2 regions of the Bacillus sp. FSL K6-0138 genome follow, and region 1 is predicted to be linked to the other one. Evidence: riboswitches for the same ligand, from Rfam matches in the RefSeq annotation. Region 1 holds a riboswitch; the other holds the start of a gene.
The links. Region 1 has a riboswitch for lysine ahead of MHB78_RS07765 (aspartate kinase). Riboswitches for the same ligand answer to the same signal wherever they lie in the genome.
Positions count from the first base shown of each region.

Region 2: it holds a riboswitch for lysine, as region 1 does, so the genes downstream of both, MHB78_RS04730 (amino acid permease) here and MHB78_RS07765 (aspartate kinase) in region 1, are expected to answer to the same signal.

Region 1 is NZ_CP150286.1:1,421,821-1,437,519, reverse strand. Features, by position in the region: gene MHB78_RS07805 (SDR family NAD(P)-dependent oxidoreductase) at 1-408, opposite strand, end outside; gene MHB78_RS07800 (SDR family NAD(P)-dependent oxidoreductase) at 444-611, opposite strand; partial or broken gene MHB78_RS07795 (thioesterase family protein) at 630-1,087, opposite strand; gene sdhB (succinate dehydrogenase iron-sulfur subunit) at 1,147-1,911, opposite strand; gene sdhA (succinate dehydrogenase flavoprotein subunit) at 1,908-3,671, opposite strand; gene MHB78_RS07780 (succinate dehydrogenase cytochrome b558 subunit) at 3,705-4,313, opposite strand; gene MHB78_RS07775 (YslB family protein) at 4,618-5,061, shown strand; gene MHB78_RS07770 (site-2 protease family protein) at 5,136-6,164, opposite strand; gene MHB78_RS07765 (aspartate kinase) at 6,277-7,509, opposite strand; lysine riboswitch at 7,653-7,834, opposite strand; gene uvrC (excinuclease ABC subunit UvrC) at 7,898-9,670, opposite strand; gene trxA (thioredoxin) at 9,816-10,130, opposite strand; gene MHB78_RS07750 (electron transfer flavoprotein subunit alpha/FixB family protein) at 10,311-11,288, opposite strand; gene MHB78_RS07745 (electron transfer flavoprotein subunit beta/FixA family protein) at 11,328-12,101, opposite strand; gene MHB78_RS07740 (enoyl-CoA hydratase) at 12,133-12,909, opposite strand; gene MHB78_RS07735 (TetR/AcrR family transcriptional regulator) at 12,912-13,508, opposite strand; gene MHB78_RS07730 (AMP-binding protein) at 13,646-15,325, opposite strand; gene MHB78_RS07725 (DUF350 domain-containing protein) at 15,548-15,699, opposite strand, start outside.
Region 2 is NZ_CP150286.1:859,628-875,326, reverse strand. Features, by position in the region: gene MHB78_RS04775 (tagaturonate reductase) at 1-450, opposite strand, end outside; gene MHB78_RS04770 (LacI family DNA-binding transcriptional regulator) at 512-1,510, opposite strand; gene MHB78_RS04765 (glycoside-pentoside-hexuronide (GPH):cation symporter) at 1,588-2,976, opposite strand; gene uxaC (glucuronate isomerase) at 3,005-4,426, opposite strand; gene MHB78_RS04755 (HAMP domain-containing sensor histidine kinase) at 4,598-6,343, opposite strand; gene MHB78_RS04750 (response regulator transcription factor) at 6,340-7,068, opposite strand; gene MHB78_RS04745 (ABC transporter ATP-binding protein) at 7,219-7,986, opposite strand; gene MHB78_RS04740 (iron ABC transporter permease) at 8,050-9,069, opposite strand; gene MHB78_RS04735 (iron ABC transporter permease) at 9,070-10,134, opposite strand; gene MHB78_RS04730 (amino acid permease) at 10,286-11,692, opposite strand; lysine riboswitch at 11,804-11,981, opposite strand; gene sspJ (small acid-soluble spore protein SspJ) at 12,139-12,282, opposite strand; partial or broken gene MHB78_RS04720 (metal-dependent hydrolase) at 12,506-12,976, shown strand; gene MHB78_RS04715 (LTA synthase family protein) at 13,070-14,929, shown strand; gene MHB78_RS04710 (MDR family MFS transporter) at 15,131-15,699, shown strand, end outside.

The DNA.
Region 1 (15,699 bases):
AAGAATTTGTGCAGCTGCTTTTTCAGGAGAAGCCGCCCAAAACAGCCTCTCCCCTTTGGCAAGCGTAGTGTTGACGAAGCCGGGCTGAATTTCGGTGACGACGATGTCGGCCCCCGTGCTTTTCATTTTTCTTCTCAGGCCTTTTATATAATTTGAGACGAAGGCTTTTGAAGCGCTGTATAAGGCGCCTGATCCGCTTCCCCTTAATGCGGCAATCGATGAGATGCCGACAAGATGGCCGCGTCCGTTTTGGACGAAATGATCGAGAAACAGATTTGCACATACGGCAAACCCCAATACATTCACATCAATCGTTTCTTTTTGCTTTTGCCGGTCGAGTTCGCTTTCTGTATAGCCGACACCTGAACAAATGAAGACGGCGTCCGCCTGTCCCATCTCATCAATCAGATCCTTTAACAGTATATTCGTCGTTTTAGCGTCGGCTACATCAACTTTTTGATATATGAGGGGTTGGGCAGTTCATTCTGAAGTTTTTTGAGCAGTTCTTCCCGCCTTGCAGCAAGCCCGACGGTAACACCGCTCTCTGACAGCTGTTTTGCAAGCTCTCTCCCGATGCCGGAACTTGCGCCGATCACCGCTGCTTTCTTCATCTCTTTTCTCCTTGCATATTATTTCTCAGGAAATGAACCTGACAATTTGTTTTTTTGTTCGTCTGTCCAGCTTTCGGGTTTCCCCGTATCCCTTGCAATTTGAACCATGACGGCTTTTCCTGTAAAACAAGGAACCCCCGCTTCGTTTTCCGCCAGGTAATGGAGCGTGAGCGACGTTTGTCCGAGAGCTGCCGTTTTGACGCCATGTTTACGTTCTCATGGAGCATGACTTGCCTGAGGTAGTCGCACTGCTGGCTTGCAACGACAGGAATCGTCCGGCTGACTGTTAAGTCATCCATCGCCTGAAGATGTTTGAAATAAGAAATTCTCGCTTCTTCAAAATAGATGAACGGTGTCACATTGTTCATATGTCCGAACATATCCGTTTCCGAAAAACGGACAGACACCTTTTCAAAAAAGGAAAACGACTGGCGCCATTTGTCGAATGACCCCTCAATATATGAAGGCAATTTCAATTTATTCATCCCCTTATATCATGAAAACACCTCTTCAAAACTGAAGAGGTGCGTTCTCATTATTCCGTGTTGTCGCTTCCAAAGAAGTTTTTAAACGCCTGAACGGTTGTATCCCTGTTTAATGCAGCGATCGATGTTGTGAGAGGGATTCCTTTCGGACATGCCTGCACGCAGTTTTGCGAGTTTCCGCAGTTGGCAAGGCCGCCGTCTCCCATAATCGCTTCAAGCCGCTCCGATTTGTTCATCGCTCCTGTTGGATGGGCGTTGAACAGGCGGACTTGCGAAAGCGGGGCAGGACCCATGAAGCTTGATTTATCATTAACGTTCGGGCAAGCTTGAAGGCAGACGCCGCATGTCATGCATTTTGACAGCTCGTACGCCCACTGCCGTCTTTTTTCCGGCATTCTCGGTCCAGGCCCGAGATCGTATGTGCCGTCGATCGGCACCCATGCTTTGACTTTCTTCAATGAATCAAACATCCGGCTCCGGTCGACCTGAAGGTCTCTGACAACCGGGAATGTTTTCATCGGCTCAAGGCGGATCGGCTGTTCAAGCTGATCGATCAGCGCTGTGCACGATTGTCGCGGCCTTCCGTTGATCACCATGGAGCAGGCGCCGCACACTTCTTCGAGGCAGTTCATATCCCAGGCGATGGGCGTCGTTTTTTCTCCCTTTGCGTTAACCGGATTTCTTCTGATTTCCATTAAAGCGGAAATGACATTCATGTTCGGACGGTAAGCAATTTCGAACTCTTCCTGGTAAGGACTGGATTCCGATGTATCCTGACGAGTGATGATAAACCTGATTGTCTTATTTTCACTCATGATTTCGCCACCTTTTTCTTCGTGTAATCCCGTTTACGCGGTGCGATTAATGAAACGTCGACATCCTCATAATGGAATTTCGGGGCTTCAAAATCGCCAGCATGTTTCGCCATTGTCGTTTTCAGCCATTCCTCGTCATTTCGGTCAGGGAAATCCGGTTTATAATGGGCGCCGCGGCTTTCGTTCCGGTTGTATGCGCCGATCGTAATCACCCTTGCCAGCTGCAGCATGTTTCTCAGCTGACGCGTGAATGCGGCCCCTTGGTTGCTCCATTTCGCCGTATCGTTAATATTGATGTTGCGGTAGCGTTCCATAAGCTCCTGGATTTTTTCGTCCGTTTTCAGAAGCATGTCGTTGTGCCTCACGACCGTCACGTTGTCCGTCATCCATTCGCCGAGCTCTTTGTGAAGGACGTAAGCATTTTCATTGCCGTCCATCTTCATGATGCCCTCCCATTTTTCTTCTTCTTTTCCGACATAAGACTCGTATAGAGAAGAAGACAGGTCTTCGGCGGATGTTTCAAGCCCCTGGACGTATTCAACGGCTTTCGGCCCGGCCACCATGCCGCCGTAAATCGCGGACAAGAGCGAATTCGCGCCGAGGCGGTTTGCGCCGTGCATCGAATAATCGCACTCTCCTGCGGCAAACAGTCCCGGGATGTTTGTCATTTGGTCGTAGTTGACCCAAAGTCCGCCCATTGAGTAATGAACCGCAGGGAAGATTTTCATCGGCAGCTTGCGAGGGTCGTCCCCCATGAATTTTTCATAGATCTCGATAATTCCGCCAAGCTTGATGTCAAGCTCTTTCGGATCTTTATGGGAAAGATCGAGGTACACCATGTTTTCGCCGTTGATTCCGAGCTTTTGTCTGACGCATACATCGAAAATTTCGCGTGTCGCGATATCGCGCGGCACGAGGTTTCCGTATGCCGGATATTTTTCCTCAAGGAAGTACCAAGGTTTTCCGTCCTTATAGGTCCAGACCCGTCCGCCTTCCCCGCGGGCCGATTCGCTCATCAGCCGCAGCTTGTCATCTCCCGGGATGGCCGTCGGGTGAATCTGGATGAATTCTCCGTTTGCGTAATATGCACCCTGCTGGTAGACGATCGAAGCCGCTGATCCCGTATTGATCATGGAGTTTGTCGATTTTCCGAAGATGATCCCGGGTCCGCCGGTCGCCATGATGACGGCGTCAGAACGGAACGATTCGATTTCCATCGTCGTTAAGTTTTGCGCGACGATCCCCCGGCACGTTCTCTCGTCATCAAGTACGGCGCCGAGGAATTCCCAGCCTTCGTATTTTGAAACAAGTCCTTCGACCTCAAAACGGCGAACCTGCTCATCGAGCGCATACAGAAGCTGCTGGCCCGTCGTTGCTCCGGCATATGCCGTTCTGTGATGCTGCGTTCCCCCGAAGCGCCGGAAGTCAAGGAGCCCTTCCGGTGTTCTGTTGAACATGACCCCCATCCTGTCGAGCAGGTGAATGATTGACGGCGCAGCTTCGCACATCGCTTTAACCGGCGGCTGGTTGGCCAAAAAGTCACCGCCGTAAACCGTATCATCAAAATGCTCCCAAGGAGAGTCTCCTTCGCCTTTCGTATTGACCGCACCGTTGATTCCGCCCTGCGCGCATACAGAATGCGACCGTTTCACAGGGACGATCGAAAAGAGTTTTACGTTTGTTCCTGCTTCCGCAGCTTTAATGGTCGCCATCAGACCCGCGAGTCCTCCGCCGACGACGATAATGCTTGAGTTACTCATGCCAGCCCCACTCCCTCTAGTAATCTAGTTCTTTTACACAAATGCCAAAATCGCTCTCAGCCCTACATAGGACAGCACAACAAAGACTCCCATTGTCACAAACGTGGAGATTCGCTGCGAACGCGGGGAGACAGTAATTCCCCAAGTGACAGCAAACGACCATAAACCGTTTGAAAAGTGGAAGATCGTTGAAAGGACACCTACAATGTAAAAGCCGAGCATGATCGGGGAGCTTAAAATATCAGCCATCATGTCAAAGTTTACTTCTGCCCCCATTTGGGCGGCAATCCGCGTTTCCCAGACGTGCCAGCTGACAAAAATTAAGGTAATGATTCCAGTAATCCGCTGCAACACGAACATCCAGTTTCTAAAGTACCCAAATTGGCTCGCATTATTTTTCGCTGTAAACGCTATGTATACACCATAAACAGCATGATAAATCAGCGGTAGGAAAATCACGAAGATTTCCAAAGCGTACCTGAACGGCAGGTTTTCCATAAAACCAGCGGCATTGTTAAATGCCTCTTCTCCTCTTGCCGCAAAGTGGTTGACAACCAAATGCTGGATTAAAAAAATGCCAACCGGTATGACGCCAAGCAAAGAATGCAATCTTCGATACACAAATTCTCTGTTCCCGGCCAATTGCTTTACCCCCTAGTAGTTGAAAAGTGCAGAAAAATTGAAAGGTCTCCTATCCCCGTCCTGTTTCAAATATCGCACTTTGTTAAGATTTTATGACAATTTCATTTTACTCCTATGAGAAATAGGCGTCAAGAAAACGCGTACATAAATTGAAATTTTCTAATATTTAATTATATTTCAGAAAATTTTATTTTATTAAAATATAAATATATCAAATTTTTTTCTGTTAAAACGCATGTCCGCGCTATAATCTTCGGCCCCATTTAAGCTATAATATACGGAGGAAAGAGGGGAGACATTGGATATGAATAAATATGAAGCAAACTTAGCGCAATTAAAAGAGCTGGAAGTCTCCGCATATGCCTATGAATTAATCAGGGAAGTGGTTCTTCCGGATATGCTGGGACAAGACTATGCCGACATGATGTACTGGGCCGGGAAAAACCTCGCCCGAAAGTTCCCGCTCGAATCATGGGAGGATATCCCTGCGTTTTTTCATGATGCGGGATGGGGAACGCTCACAATGGTCCATTCAAAAAAACAGGAACTCGAATTTGAACTGGAAGGCCCGCTGGTCTCCAATCGTCTCAAATTTCAAAAAGAGCCTTGCTTTCAGCTTGAAGCCGGATTTATCGCCGAACAAATCCAGCAGATGAACGAGCACATCGCCGAGTCATACGAACAGGTGAAAAAAAGAGCCGAAAAAGTCGTGTTGACGGTGAAGTGGGATTTGAAAGATCCGGCATAATACATGAAAAAGGGCTGCCGGATATGATGCAGCCCTTTTTATCATAACAAGACTTTTGTCCCGGTATGATGTTGTTACATTTCCGCGTTCCCATCCGTCACACACGACCTTTCTCCCCGTACATCCGTCATGTATTCGCCTGCTTTTTGAACAAATTCCTCTTCGATTTTAAGGAGTATTGTATTTCTGTTAAATACATCGGATTGCAATTCGCTGATATACAGGCTTTTTGCCTTGTCGTCCTGCTTGATGACGGCGTCGCGCTTTAACTCATATAAACGGCGGTCATCAGCATCAGCCAGCTTTGCATACAGCGTTTCAGCAGCCTCCGCATTACCTTCCATTAATAAATTCATTTCTTCCAGATATACAATGGCGGTTAATACAGACCTTTTTTGCTTATTTTTGAATATGCCAAGCCCTTTATGTTTAATTTCGTTCAATATATATTGGTGAATTTTTACTCCTTCTCGGCTTGTCATATTAAAATTGATTTGAGAACAATATGAATAAAAATACAATGCACCCAAACAAGTCAGGCTGATCTTCTCAATGGAGTCCGCTTTCACCTTTTGCAGCTCGCCCCTCAATTCCTTCAGCAAAAAATCAAATTGCTTTTCCTCTTTGGAAGTCATCAATTCTACACTCAAAAAATAATAATAGGCATACAGGCTGTTCGTGAAAATGAGAATGGCAGGAAGTCCATCCGTAAATAGCAGTGTGCCTGTTCCTATTAAAATTGAGAAAATGCCAAAATAAAAAGCGTATTCATTGTTTTGACCAGCGTACAGAAAACCAAATCCCGACAGAAAACTTGTGACCGGGCCTCCTAGAAGACTCACTGCCGCTTTAATTTTTTCTTTACGGTACGCTTCCTTGTTTGTAATGGCTTCACCGTATAAAAACACGGCTCCGCCAAAATATTTGTGCTTCCAGCGAAATAAGATTTTCCCGTCTCTATATATGATGAGCGGCCCGATTGCCAGCCAATCGGCCTTGCGCCTGACGATCCGCCCGAAAAGGATATGCCCCAGCTCGTGTACGGCAATGCTGGCGATTGCTGCGACGGCCAATGGGCCTATGCTATGTACCAATGCAGTCATAATATGATTCCATACTCTCCTTATCAGCTAAAATCCTCAATGTGCCAATATTAACACAAATTTCACATTCCTCACATAAAAAATCCTGGAGTTGACCCTCCAGGATGCTGATTTAATTGGCCGGAACGCTGATTTTTGACAATTCAAATGCATCATGCAATGATTCAACGGCCTTTACCATATCGTTTTCATTGATCACGGTTGAGACTTTGATCTCGGACGTGCTGACCATTTTGACCTGGATGTTTTTTTCGGCAAGCACGGCGAACATTTCAGCTGCCACGCCCGGATTGGAAATCATGCCGGAACCGACGATGGACACTTTGGCTAGTCTGTTTTCAGTCTCAATCCGCTCATATTGCAGCGCGTCTTTGTATTCCTCCAACACCTGAACGGTTCTTGACAGGTCTTCCGTTTTCACGGAGAAGGATATCGACGTTTGGCTCGTGCTTGTGACCGATTGAATGATGATGTCGACATTGATGTTTTGTTTTGCGAGCGTTGTAAAAATCGTCGACAATGTCGTCAGCCCGCTTGACAGGCCGCAAACCGTGACGCGCGTAATTTGATCTTCAAATGCAATCCCTCTGACGACTAAATTCTCTTCCATGGATGATTCCTCCTCGATTAATGTTCCGGCTTCTTTTTCAGTGCTAGAACGGACCTCTAACGGGACCTGATAGTTTTTCGCAAATTCGACAGCTCTCGGATGCAGGACGCCTGCGCCAAGATTGGCAAGCTCCAGCATTTCGTCGTAGGAAATGCCGTCAAGCTTCCTCGCCGTTTTGACATAGCGGGGATCTGTCGTGAAAACGCCCGGCACGTCTGTGTAAATATCGCACTTATCGGCTTTTAAAGCGGCAGCGAGCGCGACCGCCGTCGTATCGGAGCCTCCCCTTCCGAGCGTGGTGATTTCCCCGCCTTCTGTGACACCCTGAAATCCGGCGACAACGACGATTTTTCCTTCTTTCAAGCGCTCCTTCAGCCTTGCCGCCGCGATATCGATGATCCTTGCATTGCCGTGAATGTTTTCGGTTTGGATGCCCGCCTGCCAGCCGGTATATGAAACGGCTTTATATCCTTTCTCCTGCAAGGCCATGGTCAAGAGAGAAATCGTCACCTGCTCACCGGTCGTAAGCAGCATGTCCATTTCCCGGCGGCTCGGCTGTTCGGTGATTTCCTTGGCAAGACTGACGAGGGAATCGGTCGATTTCCCCATGGCAGACACGACGACGACAACGTCATGGCCACGCTTTTTTTCCTCGATGACGCGGCTTGAAACGTTTAAGATTTTTTCCACTGATCCTACTGAAGTTCCGCCAAATTTTTGGACGATGAGACCCATATATACCACCCTTTTTGTTTTCAGTCGTGTTTGGCTATGTATGAAGAGGAAAGCCGGATCTGCGGTTTGTTCGCGAAAAACAAAAAAGCAATGAGAGAATTCCCTCATTGCTTTAACCGACAAACTGCGCCGATGATCTTAAACAACGAGATAGCTCTCCAAGAAAGTGACTTTCTTGACAGCCTCACATTTATTCAATGTAAAGCCAGCAGATAAAACGCATGGATTTTTACCCGCTTCGGCGACGCTCCCCTTTCAGCTTTCATCATCGAAATCCACCTTTCTCAGAAAGCCTACTCTTGAAGTTCGCACCTCTATCTTCACCATATCACACGATCTTATTATGAAATTAGTACAAATTCTATCAGATTCCTGCAAAAAGTCAATGTTATTTTTTCAGCGCCTCGAAAATCAATTGGGCCGTCTTCAGCGGAATGCCCGCTTGCTGGATGTCTTCGACGCTCGCTTCCTTCATTTTTTTGACCGAGCCGAAGTGCTTTAACAGCCGCTTTTTCCGCTGCTCCCCGACGCCGGGAATCCCGTCGAGAACGGATTGGAAAGCGCTTTTTCCCCTGAGCTGCCTGTGAAAGCTGATCGCAAACCTGTGCACCTCGTCCTGAATGCGCTGAAGCAAATAAAATTCCTGGCTGTTCCGTTCAAGCCGGACGATCTCAAGCGGATCACCGATCAGGAGGTTCGATGTTCTGTGCTTGTCGTCTTTTACCAGGCCGGCTACAGGAATATCGAGGCTCAGTTCGTTTTCAAGTACATCGAGCGCGGCTGAAACCTGTCCTTTCCCTCCGTCGATCAAAATCAAGTCGGGCAGGGGCAGATTTTCTTTCAACACCCTCGTGTACCGCCTTCTGACGACTTCGCGCATGGAGGCGTAATCGTCAGGCCCTTCGACCGTCTTGATTTTATACTTCCGGTACTCTTTTTTATTCGGCTTTCCGTCAAGAAACACGACCATCGCCGAAACCGGGTCCGTCCCTTGAATATTCGAGTTGTCGAACGCTTCAATTCTGTACGGCGTGTAGATTCCGAGGGCTTTGCCGAGCCGTTCGATCGCGCCGATCGTCCGCTCTTCATCGCGTTCGATCAGCGAAAACTTCTCTTTTAAGGCAAGCTTCGCGTTTTTATGGGCAAGGAGAAGCAGGTCTTTCTTCGCTCCCCTTTTCGGCTGGCGGACTTTGACATCCAAAAGCTCCTCGATCATGTCTTTGTCGACGCTGTCCGGCACCAAAATTTCCTTCGGAAGAAAATGATTGTTTTTGGAGTAGAACTGGCCGATGAACGTAAGAAATTCTTCATCGGCTTCCCTGTATAAAGGAAACATGCTGACATCCCTTTCGATCAGTTTTCCCTGCCTGATGAAAAAGACCTGGACGCACATCCACCCTTTGTCGTACGAGTACGCAAAAACATCGCGGTCAACCATATCGTTCATCGCCATTTTTTGTTTTTCCATCGTCGACTCGATATGGGCGATCTGATCGCGGTATTCCTTGGCTCTTTCAAACTGGAGGTTCTCCGATGCTTCAAGCATTTTCGCTTCCAGTTCTTTTTTCACGTCGCTGTAGCCGCCCTTTAAGAAGCGGGTGATTTCTTCCGTCAGCTCTCTGTTCGTCTCCTCTGTTACGTCATAGACGCACGGCGCCAGACACTGGCCGAGGTGATAGTACAAGCAGACGCGGTCAGGCAGCTTCGCGCATTTTCTGAGCGGGTACAGGCGGTCGAGCAGTTTTTTCGTTTCCCTGGCGGCCTGCACGTTCGGGTAGGGTCCGAAATAGCGGCCTTTGTCTTTTTTGACCTTCCTTGTTACGATCAGTTTCGGATGCCGTTCATTCGTAATTTTGATAAATGGGTAGCTTTTATCGTCTTTCAGCATCACATTATATTTTGGGTCGTATTTTTTGATTAAGTTCATCTCAAGGATCAGCGCTTCGATGTTTGACGAAGTGACAATGTATTCAAAGTCTTCGATTTCGCTGACAAGCCTTTGCGTTTTGGCATCGTGGGACCCGCTGAAATAAGAGCGGACCCTGTTTTTTAATATTTTCGCTTTCCCGACGTAGATCACGGTCTGCTGTCTGTCCTTCATCAGATAGCAGCCCGGCTGATCAGGAAGAAGGGCAAGCTTTTCTTTGATCGTTTTATTCATCAAAAATCCTTCCTTGTTTCGGCGTTTTACTTGCTTTTAGTTTACCACGGGCGACCACACGTTCTCCACAATTAGAGGTCCTTAAGAAAGCGGGATCGTATGAAAAAAGCGATCCCCTTGGGAATCGCCTTTTTCTCGTTTTATATTACAAATGTTTGTTGACAAGCTCTTCAAGCGCTTCTTTCGGCTTGAAGCCGACAGATGTTTCGACAACTTCGCCGTCTTTCAGCACAAGCAGAGTCGGGATGCTCATGACGCCGTATTTTCCGGCTGTTTCCTGGTTTTCGTCAACATCGATTTTTACGATTTTCAGTTTGTCTCCCATTTCTTGGTCAAGCTCTTCAAGTACAGGCGCAATCATTTTACAAGGTCCGCACCAAGGTGCCCAGAAGTCGGCAAGTACGACGCCTTCGCTTGTTTCAGATGAAAATGTTTGGTCAGTTGCTTTTACGATAGCCATTCTTTCATTCCTCCAATTGTGAAATTATGCTTTTTAGTATAGCATCTCCCTTTGGTTCACGCTAACATATTGCTTGAGTTTACGTTTCCCTATCTGCAAAGTTTTACACCTATCCTATGTTATTTTCACCCGGGGCGGAATGTGCCTATATAAAAAGCCGGCCCGTCATAGGCCGGCCCGTTATGCGCTGACGATGAGCTTTTTAAATTCCTCCGTCAAAAGCGGGACGATTTCAAACAAATCTCCGACAATGCCGTAGTCCGCAACCTTGAAAATATCGGCTTCGGGATCTTTGTTGATCGCGACGATGATTTTGCTGTTTGACATGCCGGCGAGATGCTGAATTGCTCCCGAGATGCCGCAGGCGATGTAAAGATCGGGCGTGACGACTTTTCCGGTTTGCCCGATCTGCAGGGAATAGTCGCAGTAATCTGCATCACACGCCCCGCGCGAGGCTCCGACCGCGCCTCCAAGCACATCGGCAAGCTCCTTAAGCGGCTTAAAGCCGTCTTCGCTTTTCACGCCGCGTCCGCCGGCGACGATAATTTTCGCCTCTGACAAATCAACGCCTTCAGACGTTTTCTTGACGACATCCCTGATGATCGTTCTGATATCGGCAACCTTGACCGGAACGCTTTCGACTTGTCCCGTCCGGCTTTCATCTTTGGCGAGCGGCGAGATGTTGTTCGGTCTGATCGTCGCAAAAATCGTATCATCGTCAGAAACGATCCGCTCAAACGCTTTCCCCGAATAAATCGGCCGCGTAAAGACGACATTTCCGCCTGCCACACTGACGTCGATCGCATCTGAGATCAGCCCTGTACCAAGGCGGGCAGCAACTTTCGGCGTAAAATCCTTTCCCACTGATGTGTGCCCGGCAATGATTGCATCCGGCTCTTCTTTTTCCAATATCGGCATAAACGCTTGCACGAAACCGTCAGATGTATAGTTTTTCAGGAGCGGGTCCTCGGCCGTCAGCACTTTGTCAGCGCCGTAATGGATCAGTTCGCCTGCATAATCTGAAACGTCTTCTCCGATCAGAACCGCGACCACCTCTCCCCCTTCGGAGATCGTTTTTCCCGCGGCTATGGCTTCAAAGGTGACATTTCTTAATGCGCCGTCCCGGCATTCTCCCAATACGATAACTTTTTTGCTCATATCCGTTTCCCCCTGTATTTTGATGACCGTGTTTCTCCCTTAAATCACTTTAGCTTCGCTTCTGAGCAGTGACACGAGCTCTCTTGCCTGCTCTTCCGGCTCACCTTCAATGATTTTGCCGGCTTCTTTTTTCGGAGGCAGAAAGCGCTCAATCGCCTTTGTTTTCGCGGCTACGTCTTCTTCATCAAGATCGAGGTCATCGAGTTCAAGCTCTTCAAGAGGCTTTTTCTTCGCCTTCATGATACCGGGAAGCGAAGGATAGCGCGGTTCATTTAGCCCTTGCTGAGCGGTCGCAACAAGCGGAAGAGACGTTTGCACGACTTCAAGGTCTCCCTCTGCGTCGCGTTCTGCTTCAACATCGCTACCGTTTACCTCAAGCTTTGTAATGGTCGTGACGCACGGAATGCCGAGCAGCTCGGCCAGCCGCGGCGCGACCTGTCCGGATCCGCCGTCAATCGCTACATTTCCGCCGAGAATGATGTCATAATCGCGGTCTTTTAAATAATGATAAAGGATGGCTGACGCCGTATATTGATCAGCTTCCTCCAAATCGTCTTCAATGTTGATCAAAACGGCTTTGTCGCACCCCATCGCCAGAGCCGTCCTGAGTTCTTTTTCAGCTTCCTCTTCACCGACGGTGACGACCGTGATCTCGCCGCCGTGCTTCTCCTTTAATTGGAGCGCCTCTTCAATCGCGTATTCATCGTACGGATTGATGATAAATTCCGCTCCGTCCCGGCTGATTTCCCCTTGTTCAATGTGAATTTTTTCTTCCGTATCAAACGTGCGCTTCATTAAGACATAAATGTTCATATTCGCTTTATCCCCCTTGTTTTCGCGCTTGTTACTCCCCTTTGAAATGCGGCTTGCGCTTCTCTAAAAAGGCCTGGATCCCTTCTTTTGCATCTTCTGAACGGAATACGTCGCCAAAGTGCTTTCCTTCAAGCTTCAGGCTTCCTTCATACGAATACACCTTGTTTGAATGGAGCAGCTCGATGACATAAGCCAATGTTTTCGGGCTTTTCTCAGCAAATTTACGGGCCAGCTCTTTTGCCTTCTCAAGCACTTCGGTTTCATCTTTCGCCAGGATGGTGACAAGGCCGTATTCAAACGCTTCCTTTCCGGAAATCGGTTCAGACGTTCCGATCATTTCGAGCGCTTTGGCAGTGCCTACGTATTTCGGAAGGCGCTGTGTTCCGGCAAACCCCGGAATGATGCCGAGATTCAGCTCTGGAAGGCCGAGCTTTGCCTGTTCCTCAGCGATCCGGATATGGCAGGCCATCGCCAGCTCAAGCCCGCCGCCGAGCGCTGCGCCGTGAATGGCGGCGATGATCGGCTTTGGAAACGATTCGACCTTTTCAAACATCTGCTGTCCTTTGTCGGCAAGGGCCGAGTAATCCGATCCGTCCATCAATTCGGTAAATTCCTTAATATCCGCACCCGCTGAGAAAAATCTTCCTTCCCCGTGAATGATAATGCTTCTGACATTGTTGTCTGAGGCAAGCTGATCAAGACATGCTGACAGATCGTCAAGGACCTTTGTGGAAAGCGCATTTGCAGGCGGATGCTGAATCGTGATGACGGCAATATGGCCGTCTGTCGCAACAGTTATTGTCCCCATGATTATTTCTCCTCCTTCTTCCTGCTGAAACCGTGTATCAGCAATTCGTGAATGCTGTCTGCCAGCTGCGGCAGATCGTATTTTTGATCATTCATCACCCAGGTCGTGACAGTCTCATCGACGGTCCCGAAAATCATCTGTTTCGCCAGCCGCACATCAAGCTTATCTTGAAATTCGCCAGCTTCTTTTCCCTCGGTGATGATGTCCTCCAGAATCATTAAATAACCTTTTAGAATTTCATTGATTTTCAGGCGCAGCTCCCGGTGCGACTGCCTCAGCTCAAGCTGGGTCACAATCGCCAGGTGCCTGTCGCCGCTGAGCAGCTCAAAGTGCTTCTTGATGAACAGCGCAAGCTTCTCGGTCGCCGTGTGCTTCGCTTTCATCTCTTCATTCATCTGCTCGATAAACTGGCCCATTTTCTCTTTGAATAACGAAATGAGAATATCTTCTTTATTTTTAAAATAAAGATAAATGGTCCCGTCCGCCACGCCGGCCTGCTTCGCGATCTTTGAAACCTGTGCCTGATGGTATCCGTTTTCTGCAATCACAATAACAGCTGCGTCGATGATCTGCATATACTTTGGTCGCTTTTGTTTCAATTGGTTTCGTTCCTTTCCGCTTAAATGAATGAGTATTCATTCATGACTTAATCGTAAATAAAATGACGCGCTTTGTCAAGCGCTAGAAAAGAACTTCTTCCCGATCCGCCGCCGGCGGCAGACGGCGGATCAGGATATTATACGTTCGCCTTTTCGTCTTGAACGAGCGCCCTTCTTAAAATCTTGCCGACCGCCGTTTTCGGAAGTTCGTCCCTGAACTCATAGACCTTCGGAACTTTGTAAGGAGCAAGGCGCGATCTGGCATATTCGTCCAATTCCTTTTCCGTAATTGTAACATGTTCTTTTAAAACGACAAAGGCTTTCACGGTCTCTCCCCTGTATTCGTCGGGAATTCCCGCTACGACCGCCTCCTGCACCGCTTCGTGCTCGTAAAGCACCTCTTCGATTTCGCGTGGGTAAATGTTGTAGCCGCCGGCAATGATCATGTCTTTCTTTCTATCGACGATGTAAAAGAAGCCGTCCTTATCCATGTATCCGATATCCCCGGTAAAAAGCCAGCCGTCACGGAGAACGGCTGCCGTTTCCTCATCGTTGTTCCAGTAACCTTTCATGACCTGCGGGCCTTTCACAACGATTTCTCCGTGCTCATAAGGCTCCAGAAAACCGCACGTGTCTTCCGAAAAGATGGCGGCGTCTGTGCCGGGCCACGGACAGCCTATGCTTCCCGCTTTATTTTTGTCCCAAATAAAATTGGCATGGGTGATGGGCGCCGCTTCAGACAGTCCGTAACCTTCAACAAGCTTGCCTCCGGTGACGTTTTCGAACTGCTGCTTGACCTCGACGGGCAATGCTGCCGATCCGCTTAAACAGCTTTTGATGGACGACAGATCATACCGCTTGAGATCAGGATGGTTCAACAGGGCGATATAAATGGTGGGCGCGCCGGGAAATATGGTCGGCTTTTCTTTATCGATCGTCTTCAAGGCGGTTTCTGCATCGAATCTCGGCAAAAGGATCATTTCATACCCTTGCCTGATCGTAAAGTTGAGGACTGCCGTCATCCCGTATACGTGAAAAAACGGAACGATGCCGAGCACTTTCTCGTTTCCTTTTTTTAATCGGTAAAACCATGCCGCACACATTTCCAAATTGGCTAAAATATTTCGGTGGGAGAGCATGACGCCTTTCGGAGTTCCTGTCGTGCCTCCAGTATATTGCAAAACCGCGATGTCGTGAGCGGGATCAATGCCGATTTCCGGCGGATGCGGAGGGACGGGGCGCTTCATGATCGTCCGAAACAGATGCGTCGTTTCGTTTTCCGCGATTTCGATCGAAAACCGCTGCTGCTTTTTTTGGACAAACGGATACAGCAAATTTTTCGGAAAAGGCAGGTAATCTTTAATTCCCGTTGCAATAATATGCTTCACATTTGTTAGCGTTTTCATTTTGAAAGCCGCCGGGTACAGCACATCAAGGGTAATGATCATTTCAGCTCCGCTGTCTTTCAGCAAATGTTCAAGCTCTCTTTCCGTGTAGAGAGGATTCGTCTGGACGACGATCCCGCCGGAGAAGAGTACGCCGTAGTACGCGATGACGGCCTGAGGACAGTTCGGCAGCATGATTGATACCCTGTCTCCTTTTTTCATGCCGAGCATCAATAAATAATCTGCCATTTTTAACGCTTCTTCATATACTTGCTGATACGTTCGTTTCTTTCCGAGAAAATGAATCGCTGTTTTTTCAGAAAACTGTCGGGCGGATTGTTGCAGGATGGAGTGCAGTGTCTGATCTTCAAACTGGAGGTCTTGAGGAATTTGTTCTGGATAGTGAAGCAGCCACGGCTTTTCAGTCGGCATAAGATCCCCCCTTTAAACAAAATATAGTCTCAATTTCAGTATATCAAAACAATTTTCAGAACGTAATGATTTTTTGGAATAAAGAAAAAGACGCCAAAGGCACCAGCCTCTGAAAGCGTCTTTTTTCTTAAGCGTAAAACAGCATATAAATGAGACCGATGATTACAAATACCCCGGCAGCGCAAAACAGGATTTTCGCTAATTTCTCCATGTCTGTCCCCTTTAGATTCCGGCGGCCACGACGAATGACAGGCCGACGGAGATCACAAATGAAATGAAACCGACGGCTCGGTTGTCGTTTTCGATTTCCTTGTCAATTCTGAATCGAGGCGTCAGGAATTCGAAAATGAAATAGCCGATCAAAAGCAGCATGA
Region 2 (15,699 bases), 560 kb from region 1:
TCTGTATAAAAAGGCAGTCAGCTTTCCGGGGAAACTTTTCTGCGGACGGTCTGACAGCCGGTCTTCCTCCATAAATGAGATGCCTGCTTCGGTCGTATTGGAAAAGACGAACCGCAAATCCGGCTGATCGGCGACCGCCATAAATTCATCGTAATGCTCATAGCTGCTGATGCCCCTGCTGAGCGCAGTAATGACAGTCGATTCACGGATTTCCCGCCCCTCTTGGAAGCCTTCAAGATAAAGCGTATAAAGCCCATCCTGTTCATTCAGGGTCTCAATCGAGCCTCGCCGCGGAGGAACGACGACAGCACTGCCTTTAAAATCAGTCTCTTCATTTAATTTATGAATCTGCCAGTCGATGAACCCTCTCATAAAATTTCCTTCCCCGATCTGTAAAATCCGTTCGGGGTATGCCGGCTTTGACCTTATGTATTTGGACAGCCGCTCCACTTTCATCCCCTCCTCTTCTATTTGCACACGTTCACATTTTGTCCGTGCATCAGGAATGATGCTACAATCTCCTGACGGAATTCCGGATGACCAGTTCGGTGCTGATCAGCGTCTGGCCGCCTTTTGTCTCCGGATTTTCGATGACGGACAGCAAACTTTCCGCCCCAAGCACACTGATTTTTTCAGTCGGTTTTTTAACAGTTGTTAAAGACGGCGTCGTATATGCGGAAAAGCCGATATCATCAAATCCGATGATCGATATGTCGTCAGGACAGCGTTTTCCGTTTGCATAAAGCGCATTCATCGCTCCGATCGCCATATCGTCATTCGCACAAAACAGGGCAGTCGGCGGATTCTTCAATTTCAGCAGCTTTTCCACCGCACTGTAGCCGCTTTTCATCGTATAATCTCCGCTTGCAAGGTATTCGCTTTGAACCGGGACGCCGTGCGCACGAAGCGCGTCTAGGAAGCCGTCAAGCCTTTCCTGGGACGATTTGAACCCCTGTTTTCCCTGCACCATCGCGATCCGCTTATGGCCGTTTTCGATAAAATGAGAAGCCGCCAAATATGCCCCCTCTTTCTCATTGGCCAAAATATTGATGACAGACGGCCTTTCAATCTTTCTGTTCAACACGACAATCGGGATATTCTGCCCTGTCACATGATCGATAAACGCCTGGTCGCGCTCGCTTTGGCTGATCAGGATGATGCCGTCATAGCGGTTGCGGTGGACGAATGACAAGTCATGGTAATCGTCGATTCCCCTGACGAACATATTATAGCTTTCGTCAATTACATTGTTGACGCCGCGCAAAACATCGGCAAAAAAACTCGACGATGTACCGTCCGTCAGGCTTGTCAAAAACAGGCCGACCGTAAACGATTTTTGCGTCACAAGGCTTTTCGCGTTAAAATTCGGTTTATAATTCATTTCGGCTGCGATATCGAGTATTTTCTTTTTCGTTTTTTCTTTGATCAGCGGACTGCCGTTCAGCGCTCTGGATACTGTGGTGTGCGATACATTCGCCAGCCTGGCAATATCTTTAATCGTTACTGACATTCATTTTAACCTGCCTTTTACGTGCTGTTTCATACCATCAGTTTATCATAAGATGAGCGCTTGTCAGAGGATTTCCGCTATGTTCTCGATTTCAGGCCGGCAACCATTTCGGCGTGCTTTTCATCCGTCAGCCGGTATAAATAGCCGATCACAAGCATCGCAATCGACAGGGCTACTGCCGGATATAAAAGCAGAATCGCTTTGATGCCGAGAAGGGTCCCCGCTTTTTGGGCAACGTTCGGAACGTAGCCGACGATGCTGAGCCCGATTCCTGATAAGAAGCCTGAAAGCGACTGTGCCAGCTTTCTTGAGAAATTGAATAACGAGTAGACGGTCCCTTCCTTACGCTCCCCTGTTCTCCATTCGCCGTAATCGATCGCATCTGATACAAAAGCCCAAGTGATCCCGTTCGGAATGCTGATGCCGATAAATGCGATGCTTGCGAGAATCGTAAATAAAAAGACGTTGCTCGGCATGGCGAAGTTGATGACGTCGGCTACGACGGAAAGCGCAAGGCCGAGAATCGCGGTTTTCTTTTTGCCGAACATTTTGACAAGCTTCGGCAGCATGATGACGCCGATAAAGGATGAACCGATGATGATGAAGTTCATCGATGCCATCAGCTCGGCATTTCCGAGATTGTATTCGGCGAAATAGACGAGCATCGCCGATTTGAGATTGTACGCGGAAATCGTGAAAACCGTCATAAGAATCAGCGTCAGCAGCGGTTTGTTTGTAAAAAACGTTTTTGAAATGGCCTTGAGCGTCACTTTCTCCTCTTTATACTTTTGGTCCTTGACGATGATCCGTTCCTGGCAGTTCCGGTAGCAGATGTAGAAAAACAGCACGCCGAGCATTGACATCAGCCCCATGACGACCGGATACGCGACTACCGGATTGTCAAATCTGACGATCATCGGAATGACGACAATGCTTGTTACGAATAGCGCGCCGAGCGAACCGGCCTGCCGGAAGGATGCAAGCGATGTCCGGTCAACCGCATTTTGCGTCATGGCAGCGCCGAGCGAGCCGTACGGAATGTTGACGAATGAATAGCCGATTCCCCAGATCATATATGAGGCATACGCATAGATTAATTTGCCCGTCGGCGAAAGGTTCGGAGAGATGAACGTCAGGACGGTCAAAATCGCGAGCACGATGCTTCCGTATAATAAATAAGGCCTGAATTTGCCTTTCGGCCCGATGCGCTTCCGGTAATCGATGGATGTCCCCACGATCGGATCGACAACGGCGGCAAAAAGCTTGCTCACAAGAAAGATTCCTCCGGCCGCGGCCGCCGGAATCCCGGCAACATCGGTAAAAAATTTCAATAGATAAAGCTGTCCGAGGTCAAACATGAACCCATTCCCAAAATCTCCAAAACCATAAGAAATCTTTTCTTTTAAACTCAATTTCTCGTCAGTTGCGACGACCGTTTCAGTCTGTCTGTCCGTCGATATTTCCATGGGAAAGCAGCTCCTCTGCAATCATTTTTTAAGCTTTCAAGCGGTCTTTCACCTCAAACTGAAAATATTGCTTTGCATTTTCATAGCTGATTCCTTTCACGATTCGTCCGAGCAGTTCGATGTCATCCGGCGCTTCGCCGTTTTCCGCCCATCCGCCGATCACATCGCAGACTAGACGCCTGAAATATTCGTGCCTCGTGTAAGAGAGAAAACTTCGCGAATCCGTCAGCATGCCGATAAAACGGCTTAACAGCCCTATATTTGCAAGCGATTTCATTTGTTCATGCATGCCGTCTTTCGTATCGTTGAACCACCATGCCGTCCCATGCTGAATTTTCCCCGGTACCCTTCCGTCCTGAAAGCTTCCTGCAAGGCTTGAAATCACGACATTGTCGCGCGGATTTAACGAATAAAGAATCGTTTTCGGGAGCGCGTCTATTCTGTCGAGAGAATCGAGAAACCGGCACAAAGGCTTTGCGATATCCTGATCGTTGATGGCGTCATACCCCGTATCAGGCCCAAGCCGCGCGTACATTTTGCTGCTGTTGTTTCGCAAAGCGTTAATATGCAGCTGCATCGCCCAGCCTTTTTCCGCGTAACAAGCCCCGAGTACATGGAGAGTGAACGACTTGAATGCCGTTTCCTCTTCAGGCGTGACCTTTTCGCCGTTCATCGCTTTAGCAAAAATCGGCCGCACTTCTTTTTCGTCTGTATCCGTATATGTCATTTGGTTGATGGCATGGTCTGAGATCCGGCCCCCTGCTTCATGGAAAAACTCGATCCGCTTTTTAAGCGCTTCCAAAAAATCGGCGTATCCGCTGATTGCAATGCCGCTTGCTTCTTCGAGCTTTTTCACCCAGCCTGTAAAGCCTTCCTGATTGATTTCCAGCGCTTTATCAGGCCTGAATCCAGGTAAAACGCTTACACGAAAGTCGTCGTTTTTCAGCTTCAAATGGTATTCCAGGCTGTCGGTCGGATCATCTGTCGTCACGACTGTTTCAACGTTGGATTTTTCGATCAGATCTCTTGCACCAAAGCCTTCTCCGTTTAGCTGCTCGTTCACATTGTTCCAAACCGCGGGCGCGCTCTTTTCGTCAAGCAGCTCATAAACGCCGAAAAACCTCCGCAGCTCCAAATGAGTCCAATGATAAAGCGGATTGCCGATCGTCATCGGCACGGTCTTGGCCCAGGCATTGAATTTTTCTTCATCAGACGCGTTCCCTGTAATGTACTCCTCCGCTATGCCGTTCGCCCGCATCGCCCTCCATTTGTAATGGTCGCCGTACAGCCACGCCTCGGTGATATTTTTGAAGGTTTTGTTTTCATAGATCTCCTTCGGACTTAAGTGACAGTGGTAATCGATGATCGGCATTCCTTTGGCATACTCGTGATACAGCTTTGCCGCCGTATCGGTTGTTAAAAGAAAATCGTCGGCCAGAAACGCTTTCACTGTTCTTCACCTTCCTTTGATCGTTTTTTGTTAACGTTAACAAAATGATGCATCAGAAAAATGTGAACGTTAACATTCAATCTTATTTTATACCAGCCGCTTCTATTTTTCCATAATTTTCTCAGTGCATAAGAAAGAAGCTGCACGGTTAAAGCCGGCAGCCCCTTTCTTTTATTGCTTTTTCTTAAATTCCATCGTAATCTCGGTCCCGTATCCCGTCCGGCTGTCGACTTCGATGCATCCGTCATGAAGATGGACGAGCTCGAGCGAAATCGCGAGGCCGAGTCCGCTTCCTTCTGTCGAATCTTTCGTATGCGTCCCCCTGTAATAGCGGTTGAATAATTTAGAGACGGTTTCAGAGTCCATGCCCCTGCCGTTGTCGGCAATTTTAAGAACGATGTGCTGTTTTGTTTCTTCAAGAATAACTTTGATCTCGGTGCCTTTTTCATTGTGTTTGACCGCATTGGCCAGCAGGTTTTCCAAAATCCTTCTGAACCAGCCTTTATCAATCGAAAACTCGGTATCTTCTAATTGAGATTCAAAGGACACCTGATACCCCTCTGAAAACGGGTAGCGCTTAAATTCTTCGACAACCTTTCTTAAAAACGGCACAAGCCTGACCGTTTCCCGTTTGATCGGGAGCGCGCCGTTTTTGAGCCTGTATGTTAAATTCAAATCTTCAATGAGCTGTGACATGTAATCCGACTTTTCTTTCATGACCTGGCCGATTTCGGAAATTTCTTCTTTTGACCATTCATAATTTGGGGATTCGAGCATCATGCTGTACCCATAGATCGTGCTGAGCGGCGTTTTTAAATCATGGGAAAGCCCGGCAATCCATTCCTCTCTTGTTGCCTGGATTTTTTTCCGGTCCTGCTCATCTTTCTTCAACGTTTCCGTCAGCTGCTCCATCGATTCGAATACTTCGTTAAACAAGCGGTACGGTTGCTTTCTTTTCCCTTTTTTATTGCGGCTTCTCGGCAGGCCTTTGCGGTTTTTCGGCTCTTCAAACCGCCCTTTTGAGAGGTTGACGACCCATTTAATTGAATGGATGATCGGCATGCCGAACCGGAAAGAGTACCACAGGGTCATGATCGTAATTGAAAAGAGCAGGATGCCGATCATCAGGACGATGATTTTTAAGGCAAGGCCGATTATCGACCGGTTAAACTCATGGTCCGGATTATAAATCGGATTCGGCGTGGCCGCGATCAGCCACTCCGTAGCGCTCAGACGCCTGTATGAAAATTCATGCTCGTAGTTCCACGGCTTTGATTGATACTTCAAAAGCTCTAATTCTGTAATGCCTTTGCTGTAGTCGATATCCGAGAAAATCGATTGTAAAAGTTTCCCTTTTTCATTAAACAAATAAACGGATCCTTTGTTTTTCTTAATGAAATCGAGTGTGCTTTTTTTATAGGAGGAAAGGGTTGACGGATTTTTTTCCTCCTTCTCCAAATAGCTCAGAATCGTTTCGCTTTTCGACTCCCAGCCGAAGAGAATAACATAATCCTTCTCATTTAAATTTGCAGACCAAAAATTGACTTGATACTTGCCGATCTTTTTTCGTGAAAAAGCCGTTACGAGGTCTTCTTTGTGGTACTCCCTTTGGATCTCCCGGGGAAGATCGTAGGAATACACCGTCTTTTCTTTCTCGTTTAGTATTTGCAGCCAGCCCCGCTGCTTATCGACAGCCGCTTTTAATGTGTCATCAATGTGCCAATTGTTATCGTAATCAATGGTGACCCAGGTTTCAAACGTGTCTGAAGTGGCTTTCGCCAAACCTGCATCAGCTTCGCTTTCGCTCAGGCGCAGCGCGAAAAAAATAAAGGACAGGGACAGGACGGCGATGACAAGCATTAAAATCAGAAAAATCTGGCTTGTAAAATGCAGAACTAATTTTCCCCTGAGCCTCATCCTTCACTCTCTTTTCTTGCCTGGTTCGGAATGAACTTATACCCCAAACCGCGAATCGTTACGATGTACTCGGGATTGCTCGGGTCTCTTTCGATTTTTTCCCTCAGCTTTCGGATATGAACCATGACGGTGTTGCTGTCTCCGTAAGAAGGGACCCCCCATACTTTTTCGTAGATCTGATCCTTTGAAAGCACCCTGTTCGGATGGTCGCAAAAGTATTGGAGGAGCTGAAGCAGCTGCGCCGAACAGCTGACAGCCTCGCCGTCGACAATCAGCTCCGCGAAATCCGGATGGAACGTGAAGCGTTCATATTCGTATGAAGACGTTACCGCAGCGGCCGCGACTTCCTTCTGTATGTATGTCCGCTTTAAATGAGCTTTGATTCTCGCGATTAATTCGAGCGGATTAAACGGTTTCGTTATGTAGTCATCCGCCCCGTACGCAAAGCCCGACAGCTTATCAAGGTCCGACGTTTTCGCCGTCAGAAAAAAGATCGGGGCGTTTGTATGCCGCCGGAGCTCAGGTGATACTTCAAATCCGGTCTGCCCCGGCATCATGACATCGAGAAGAATCATATGTACGGTCTCTTTTTTGACGAGATCAAGGGCCTCTTCAGCGCTGTTTGCAGTCAGGACTTCTGTAAAGCCTTCTTTTGTAAGGACGCGCTTTACCATTTGGACAATGGCGTCCTCATCATCCACAATCAAAATCGTTGCATTCTCCACTTTCTTCTTTCCTTTCTGTCAGCATCATGTTTTATATCCTCATCTTAACATCTATCTTAGGTGTATCGGCTGCCGTTTTCGGATTTTAAAGTAAAATTTAGAAATTTTCTTTTTGAAAAAGAAAAAACAGACACCAGTTTGCGTGTCTGTTCATCCGGTTGCCAGCCTTTTGGCCTCTTCATTCTCAAGAAGGTCATAGGTCAGGCATATCGGTTTTCCGGTGCGCGGGTCTACAGCGATCTCCGCATCGATTTGAAACACCTTCCGCAGGACTTCCGGCGTCATGACATCTTCTGGCGCCCCCTCTTTTACGATCTTCCCGCTGTTTAATGCAACCATGTGATGGGCGAAGCGGGCTGCATGATTCAGATCGTGGATGACCATCAGGATCGTCCGTCCCTCATCTTTATTGAGCTTTTCCAACAGCTTCAGGATTTCGAGCTGGTGGGCCAAATCCAAGTAGGTCGTCGGCTCGTCAAGCAGAAGCAGCTCCGTCTCCTGGGCAAGGGCCATCGCGATCCAGACGCGCTGGCGCTGACCGCCGGAAAGGGCTTCGATCGGCCGATCATGAAACGCCAGCATCCCCGTGACATCAAGCGACCATTCGATGATGCGGCGGTCGTCTTTCGTCAGTCTGCCCATTCCTTTTTGATGTGGGAAGCGGCCGTATGCGACAAGCTCATATACGGTCAGTCCGCCCGGGGCTTCAGGCGTTTGCGGAAGGATCGCCATTTGCTTGGCGATCTCCTTCGTCGGCAATTGATGGATCGCTTTTCCGTTCAAATGGACGGCACCGGTTTTCGAACGGTGGATTCGGGCCATCGTTTTTAAAATCGTTGATTTCCCGCACCCGTTCGGCCCGATCATGGTCGTGATTTTCCCCTTTGGTATCGTAAGGTTCAGGTTTTCGACGATCATCTGCTCGCCGTAGCCAATCCCCAGATCGTTTGTAGAAAGAGACACCTTGCAATCTTCCCTTCTTTAGTTTGTTTTCATCAGCAAATAGATAAAATACGGCGCGCCCAAAACGGAAATGACGAGCCCTACCGGAATCTCCGAAGGCGCAAGGAGCGTCCTTCCGATCAAGTCGGCCAGCAACAAGAGCAACGCCCCGGTCAGTGCAGATGCCGGAATCAACAGCTGATGCTTCGGCCCGACGAGCCTTCTTGCGATATGAGGCGCAACAAGACCGAGAAACGTGATGTTGCCCCCCGCCGCCACGCAGGCGCCGCTGAGGGCGGATGCGGCCAGCAGGAGCACGAGCCGTTCTTTTTCAACGGCCGTTCCAAGCCCGGCTGCGATCTGATCGCCGAGATTAAGTACATTTAAATAGCGCGCCTTATAAAAGATAAAAGGAATCAGCAGGACAATCCACGGAAGGATTGCCGAAACAAAGCTCCAGTTTGCGCTCCAAATGTTTCCCGACAGCCATACGGTCGCCTGCATGAAATCGTTCGGATTCATTTTCAGCTGCAGCATCAAAATTGCCGCCCCGAACGCCGTATTGATTCCGATTCCGACCAAGACGAGGCGAACCGGGTTCAGCCCCTTTTTCCAGGCGAACAAATAAATGAGGACGACCGCGATGCAGGCTCCTGCAAATGCAAAAATCGGCAAGGAAAACGCGGCATTTGCATCAAAGCCGCCTCCGGCCCCCTGAAAGAAGAAAATAAATATGACAACGGCAAAGCCCGCTCCGGCATTGATTCCCAAAATCCCCGGATCAGCGAGGTCGTTTTTGGATACGCCCTGCCAGACGGCCCCTGCTGCTGCAATCCCGGCACCGATAAGCGCGGCCAGAATCATCCGCGGCAGGCGGAATTCAAATAAGACAAGCTCATCCTGCGGCGTTCCTCCTCCAAATAACGTTTTCAGCGCGTCAAACGGAGCAATCCGGATCTCACCCATGTTCAGGCTTAATAAAAATACACCGAGGATCAGCGCAGCCATGAAAAGCATGATCATAACGGCACGGCCGTTTTTGTTCTTGAGCGTCTCCATTTACAGTCCCCTCCCTTCGCGCCGGGCCAAATAGAGAAAGAACGGTACGCCGACAAGCGCAGTCACCGCTCCGACCGGCGTTTCAAAAGGAGGATTGATCATCCTTGCGCATATGTCGGCACACAGAAGAAGCACGGCCCCAAGCACAGCCGAGCACGGGATGATCCAGCGGTAATCCACGCCTGCCAAAAAGCGGGCAATATGCGGGATGATCAAGCCGATGAAGCCGATCGTCCCAGCTACTGATACAGCGGCCCCCGTCAGCAAAACGACGGAGGCGACCCCGATCACTTTGACCGTTTTTGTCGATTGGCCGAGCCCTTTTGCCACTTCTTCTCCAAGGCTTAAGATGGTAACCGAACGGGCGATGAAAAAGACAAGCAAGAGCCCCAGGGCGGCCGCGGGAGCCAGCAGCTCAACGCTCGACCATTTCATGCCGGCGATTCCGCCCGCATACCAAAAGCTCACATCGCGAGCCACATCGAAATGAATCGCAATAGCCGACGACAGCGCTCTAAGCAGCGTGCCGACTGCAGTTCCCGCCAAAGCGAGCTTTACAGGAGTAAGTCCGCCCTTTGAGAGCATTCCGACCGCAAAAACGATCGCAGCTCCCAAACCCGCTCCGGCAAATGACCAACCCAAAAGCCCGAGCGAAGAAATTCCGGGAAAAAAGGCAAAAGCGACTGCGACCGCAAAAGCAGAGCCATCCGTTACGCTCATAATTTCGGGCGATGCGAGCGGATTTCTCGTCATGCCCTGCATGATCGCACCGGAAACGGCCAGGCAAGCGCCGACAAGTATGGCGCTGACCGTCCTCGGAAGCCTGAGTTCCCAAATAATCTGATGTGCCGTATTTTTTGAATCGAAGTGAAAAAGCGCGTTCCACACCGTGCTGAGCTTGATATCAGCCGCACCGAGCACAATCGACAAAGCCGCGCCGAACAGCAAAATCAACGTTCCGCCTAGAAGAATAAAAACGGCGCCAAGAGGACGGCTAACCGGAAGCTGTTCGTTTTCCGGCTCGTCCCTGTCATTGGTCTGATGAATATTCCTGTATGACCCCAATCGATGCCATTCCTTTCTATTTATACAATCGATAACGATTATCATTTTCATCTTATAGTATATCAGGCTCAGACTAAATGTTTAATAAAAAATTTTTTCAGATTGAAAAAAAGCCCGCATATCTTCAGATGAAGACCGCGGGCCTCAGGCTTTAAGATTGTTGATTCCGGCTGAACTTTTTGGCCGCAAACGGGTAGATGATGAGGCCGACAAAGAACAAGCCGATTCCCAATATAAAGGTCAGCCAATCTGCAGTTCCCGAAATGATGACCCACAAAGAATATCCGAGAGCGCACAGGGCAATGATGCCGTCGCCTGTTCTTGATCCTTTCAGTTCATCATACGTATCTCCTTTAATGATAAGCTTCAGGCTGAACAAAGCCGCAATGAGATACGGTACGAGATAAGCGAGCGTCGCAGATGTCGTCAAAAACGTAAAGGCCTGACTGATCGTCCCCGAAATCGTGGAGAAAATAAAGATTTGCGACATTAAGTTCGTAATGATCAGCGAATTGACGGGACTTCCTTTTTTGTTCGTCTTTGCAAAGAAAGCGGGAAAATCGCCTGCTTTTGCCGCTTGATACGGAACCTCAGATCCGATCAAAATCCAGCCAAGCATTGATCCGAACAATGAAATGATCGCCAAAATGGCCATGACCACGCTGCCGAAGCCGCCGATAATTGCATGCAGCACATCAACAAACGGTTTATTCGATGCCTGGAGCTGATCGTGCGGAATAATGCCCATTGTAATTAACGTAATGATCATATAAATGCTGAGTGCGATCAACAGCCCGGTGATCGTGGCACGTTTCACATCGCGCTGTGATGATGCGCGCCCCGACAAAATAACGGCTGACTCGATGCCGACAAACGCCCACAGCGTAGAAATCGCCGCATTATGGACCTGGCCGCCGAGCCCGATGCTTTTTCCGTCCGCCTCAACAGGAAAATAAAATGAATGAAATAAAGACACTTGAAATACGAATAATCCAGCTACAATAAACAGGACAAACCCGAGCACCTTGGAAAACGTCGTCAAAAAGTTGAGCTTTCCTGCTCCGTTTATACTGGAGACGAGAATGAAATGAGTGCCCCACAATAGAATCGTGCATGCGATGAATGTGAGCAGCTGCCCGAGTGTTACGGGATGTCCGCCAAGTTCAAACATCTCGCGCTTATCAGTCAAAATCGGCAGGAATGTCGTCAAATAACCGGCAAGGCTCGTGATGATGGCCACGTTGCTGATCCAGCTGGCAACCCAGTAACCCCACACCATCGTAAAGCCCGCTGCGTTTCCCTTTTTCGGGTCTGAAAACAGCGCCCTTGCATAGCTTTGCGGCCCCGCTTTGAGATCAGGACGGCGAATCGATAAATGGCCGAATACGAGCGCGATCATCAATACGCCCGCACCCGTCACCAGCCATGCCGCCGTTACGCCGAGCGGGCTGGCCGTCTGCGCGAGCGTGCTTGGGAGCATGAAGATCCCGGAGCCGACCATATTTCCAACGACAAAAGCCGTTAAAAGCCAGAAACCCCATTTTTTTGTCTGTTCCATACAACTAATACCTCCGAGCATTTTATCAAAATATGCCGGACCAGACCGTGAGATCATAAAAATAAAAAAAGCATGAACAAAAGTCCATGCCAAAATAACATACACTCTTGATCCCCGGATAGCCCTCCGCGGGAAGTCCCGCGGCAGTCCTGCACTTATTCAATGCAGACCCAGCATAAAGAATGGTCGGCTTCTTTATGCTTCGGCGCTGATGCCTTTTACACATGATCACGGGCCCTCGCCGGCCTCACATGCGCTACTCATCATCCGCGCAACCTCTACCTCACTAAGAGTTAAGAGTGAGGATTTATCACATATTCTCAACCGAAGGTTACCAGAGAAATGTTATTCTGTCAAAGGGAACTGATGGAAAAAACGGCAGGAAGACCGCCCATTTTTCGGCGGCCTTCATTGTGAACGGGGATGATCCCCATCATCTATAGAGGTTATCGATTGTTTTTCTTTTTTCTGACCGCTTCTTGCAGAGGGTCTCCTTTTAATGCTTGGCCTGCATCTTCAAGCGCCCCCTGAACGGCGTTATGGTCTTTGGCTTTATTTTTTCCCTGATCTTTATTAAAGAAAAAGCCCACATGAATCACCTCTTTAAAATTTGGTACAATACTAATTTGGCTTTTCATTAAAAAAATATGCAGGAAGCTTGGCTGTCCGGCCTGCATGAATTTCCCGTTTTGGCCTCTTTCTTCCCGCAAAAATGAAAAAATCGCGGCCAAAACCTTCCAGAATCAGTCTTGATGGTCTTCAGATCTCCTGATATAGTTTTCTTTAGGAATCAGGTCTTAAGGAGAAGCGAATATGACAGGAAAAACACACATCATGGGGGGAGTCGCTTCTTGTACGGCTGTCGCTTATTTTTATGGGTATGATCCCGTATTGATAACCGCTTGAGGCATTTTTGGAGCATTGATACCCGATATTTGCCACACAAAAAGCAAAATAGGGCGGAAGCTTCCAATTTTATCAACGCTGATCAGCTCTGTATTCGGCCACAGAACGTTCACGCACAGCCTGCTCTTTCTGTTCGTGACGGGATTTTTGGCACATTTATATGTTACAAACCAGAGCATTTTTGCCGGACTGATGGCGGGAATGGCCAGCCACCTGCTGCTTGACGCGGGGACGACAAACGGCATCAAGCTTTTCTTTCCTTCATCAATTAGAATCCGCCTGCCGCTTTACATCAAAACGGGCGGCAAAGCCGAACAGGGCGTGATGGCCGCCCTCACCGTTCTTTCATGCTATTTTATCGCCGTCTTGATGGCTTGACATGTGGCGCAAATTGCTTTATTTGCCACCGAAAGTTTTTTTTAGTAATTTAAACATATGCGGGGCTAAGAACTTGTGAGGAGCTATTGATAAATGAAAGAACATTTTTTCAAAAAGCAATGGTTTTTATGCTTATCGATTTTTTTCATGTGGATGAAGACGTATTTCATCTATAAACTGGGGTTTCACTTGCGGATTGATAATCCGTTTCAGGAGCTGATCCTGTTAATAAACCCGCTTAGCTTTCTCATCCCCGTATTCGGCATCAGCCTTTTTTGCCGCGAAAAGACAAAGCGGCTGTTTTTACTCTCAGCAAATGTCATCCTTACGGGCATTCTGATCGCAAACTGCATTTTTTACGGTTTCTATATCGATTTCATTACAATCCCCGTTTTGTTTCAGGCCAAAAACCTCGGAGGGCTCGGCAGCAGTTTTCAAGAGCTGTTCAATCCCCTTTTCATCGTTCTTTTCCTTGATCTGGCACTGCTCGCATGGCTTTCGAAAACCCGCCGGAAAACGGAAGCAAAAGCATCGCGAAAAGCGATCAAAATTTACTACGGCGCGGCCGCGGGGATCGTGCTGCTGAATCTCACCTTATCAGAGGTCGAGCAGCCGAAGTTTTTGTCCCATTCGTTTGACAGGGAAGTGCTCGTCAAAAACATCGGGCTGTTTCAATTTCATCTGTTCGACGGAATTACGCAGACGTTTAATTTGACGCAAAAAGCGGTAGCCGACGAAAACAGCCTGGCAACGATCGAAAACTATACAAAAGCCGACTACAGCAAACCGAACAAAGACATGTTCGGCATCGCAAAAGGACGAAACGTCATCTTCGTGACGCTCGAATCTACTCAAAGCTTCGTCATCAATGAAAAAGTAAACGGAAAAGAGATCACCCCGTTTTTGAATCAGTTCATCCATAAAAGCTATTATTTCGACCATTTTTATCAGCAGACCGAACAGGGGAAAACATCGGATTCCGAGTTCCTCATCGCCAATTCGCTGTATCCGTCGCTGAGCGGATCTGTCTTCTTTACGAAAAGCGAAAATCAATACAATTCAATGTATAAAACGCTGGCGCAGCACGGTTACATATCATCCGTCTTTCACGCCAATAACAAAAGGTTCTGGAACAGGGACGTCATGTACGAAGCGCTCGGTATTGACCGCTTTTATGATGTGGACCACTTCAGCGTAACCGCTGATAATTCAACAGGCTGGGGGCTGAAGGACAAAGAGTTCTTAGCACAGTCCGCCGACATGATGAAAGAGTTGCCGGAGCCGTTTTACAGCAGCCTGCTGACCTTGACCAATCACTTTCCGTTTCAGATTGATGACAAGGATAAGCTGATTGATGAATATAATTCTAACAGTGAGATTTTGAACCGCTATGTGACGACGGTGCGCTATCAGGACGAAGCGCTGAAAGCTTTTATCGCGAAGCTGAAAAAAAACGGCCTGTATGAACATTCAGTGATCGTCTTGATGGGGGATCATTACGGTATTTCGGAAGCACACAATGAAGCGCTCGCTCAATTTTTAGGGAAAAAGGAGATCACGCCGTACGATACCGTTCAGCTTCAGCGGGTTCCGCTGATCATCCACATCCCCGGAATTACGGACAAAAATCCGCGAACCGTGTCAGAAACGGGGGGACAGATCGATGTCAAACCGACATTGCTTCATTTATTGGGAATTGACACAAAAGGCATGATTCAGTTCGGAAACGACCTTTTTTCTAAGGAAAGAATGCCTTTTGCCGTGCTGCGAAACGGAAGCTTCATCACGGATGATTATCTCTATACGAAAAATGCATGCTACGATCAAAAAACCGGAGAGCTTTTAGAGGATCCAGAGGACAAATGCGCTCCCCTAATTGAGAAAGCGGCTGAAGAGCTTTCCCTTTCCGACAAAATTATCAACGGAGACTTGCTGAGGTTTTATAAACAATAACGCCTCCCCTTCCCAAAGCATTCAGAGCTGGCTGGGAGGGGCTGTTTACATTGGGGCTCGGGCTGGGTATTATATACCGAATGTTTAAAATGCCCTTGCAGATTTGCACATCCTTCGTTACCCTAATGAATAGACAATTTTGTTTCGGGTGCCGATTATTTCATGAAGTGTTATAAAATCTCAAAATAAGAAGGTTTTCAAATGAGTGAAACTAAACAAACCATAAATAAACTGCCGATTGTTGCCGTACTGATTACCGGGACCTTTATCGCCATTTTAAACCAGACGCTGCTGACGACGGCCCTTCCCCCGATCATGAGGGATTTGAACATTACCCCGGGGCTTGCCCAGTGGCTGACGACCGTTTTTATGCTTGTAAACGGAATTATGATTCCGGTTACGGCATTTTTAATCGAAAAATTCACGACGAGAAAGCTGTTTATGGCCGCGATGTCTTTATTCACCGCCGGAACGCTGATCTGTGCTTTATCGTTCAGCTTTCCCGTTTTAATTGCCGGACGAATCGTGCAGGCGGCCGGTGCAGGGATCATGATGCCTTTGATGCAGACCGTGCTTCTTTTGATTTTCCCGAAGGAAAAACGCGGCTCAGCGATGGGGATGGTCGGACTTGTCATCGCCTTCGCCCCGGCTCTTGGACCGACTTTGTCGGGATGGATTGTCGACCGTTATCCGTGGGAAATCTTGTTTTATCTCCTGCTGCCGTTCGCGGTCATTGACATGGTTGTCGCTTTCTTTATTTTAAAAAATGT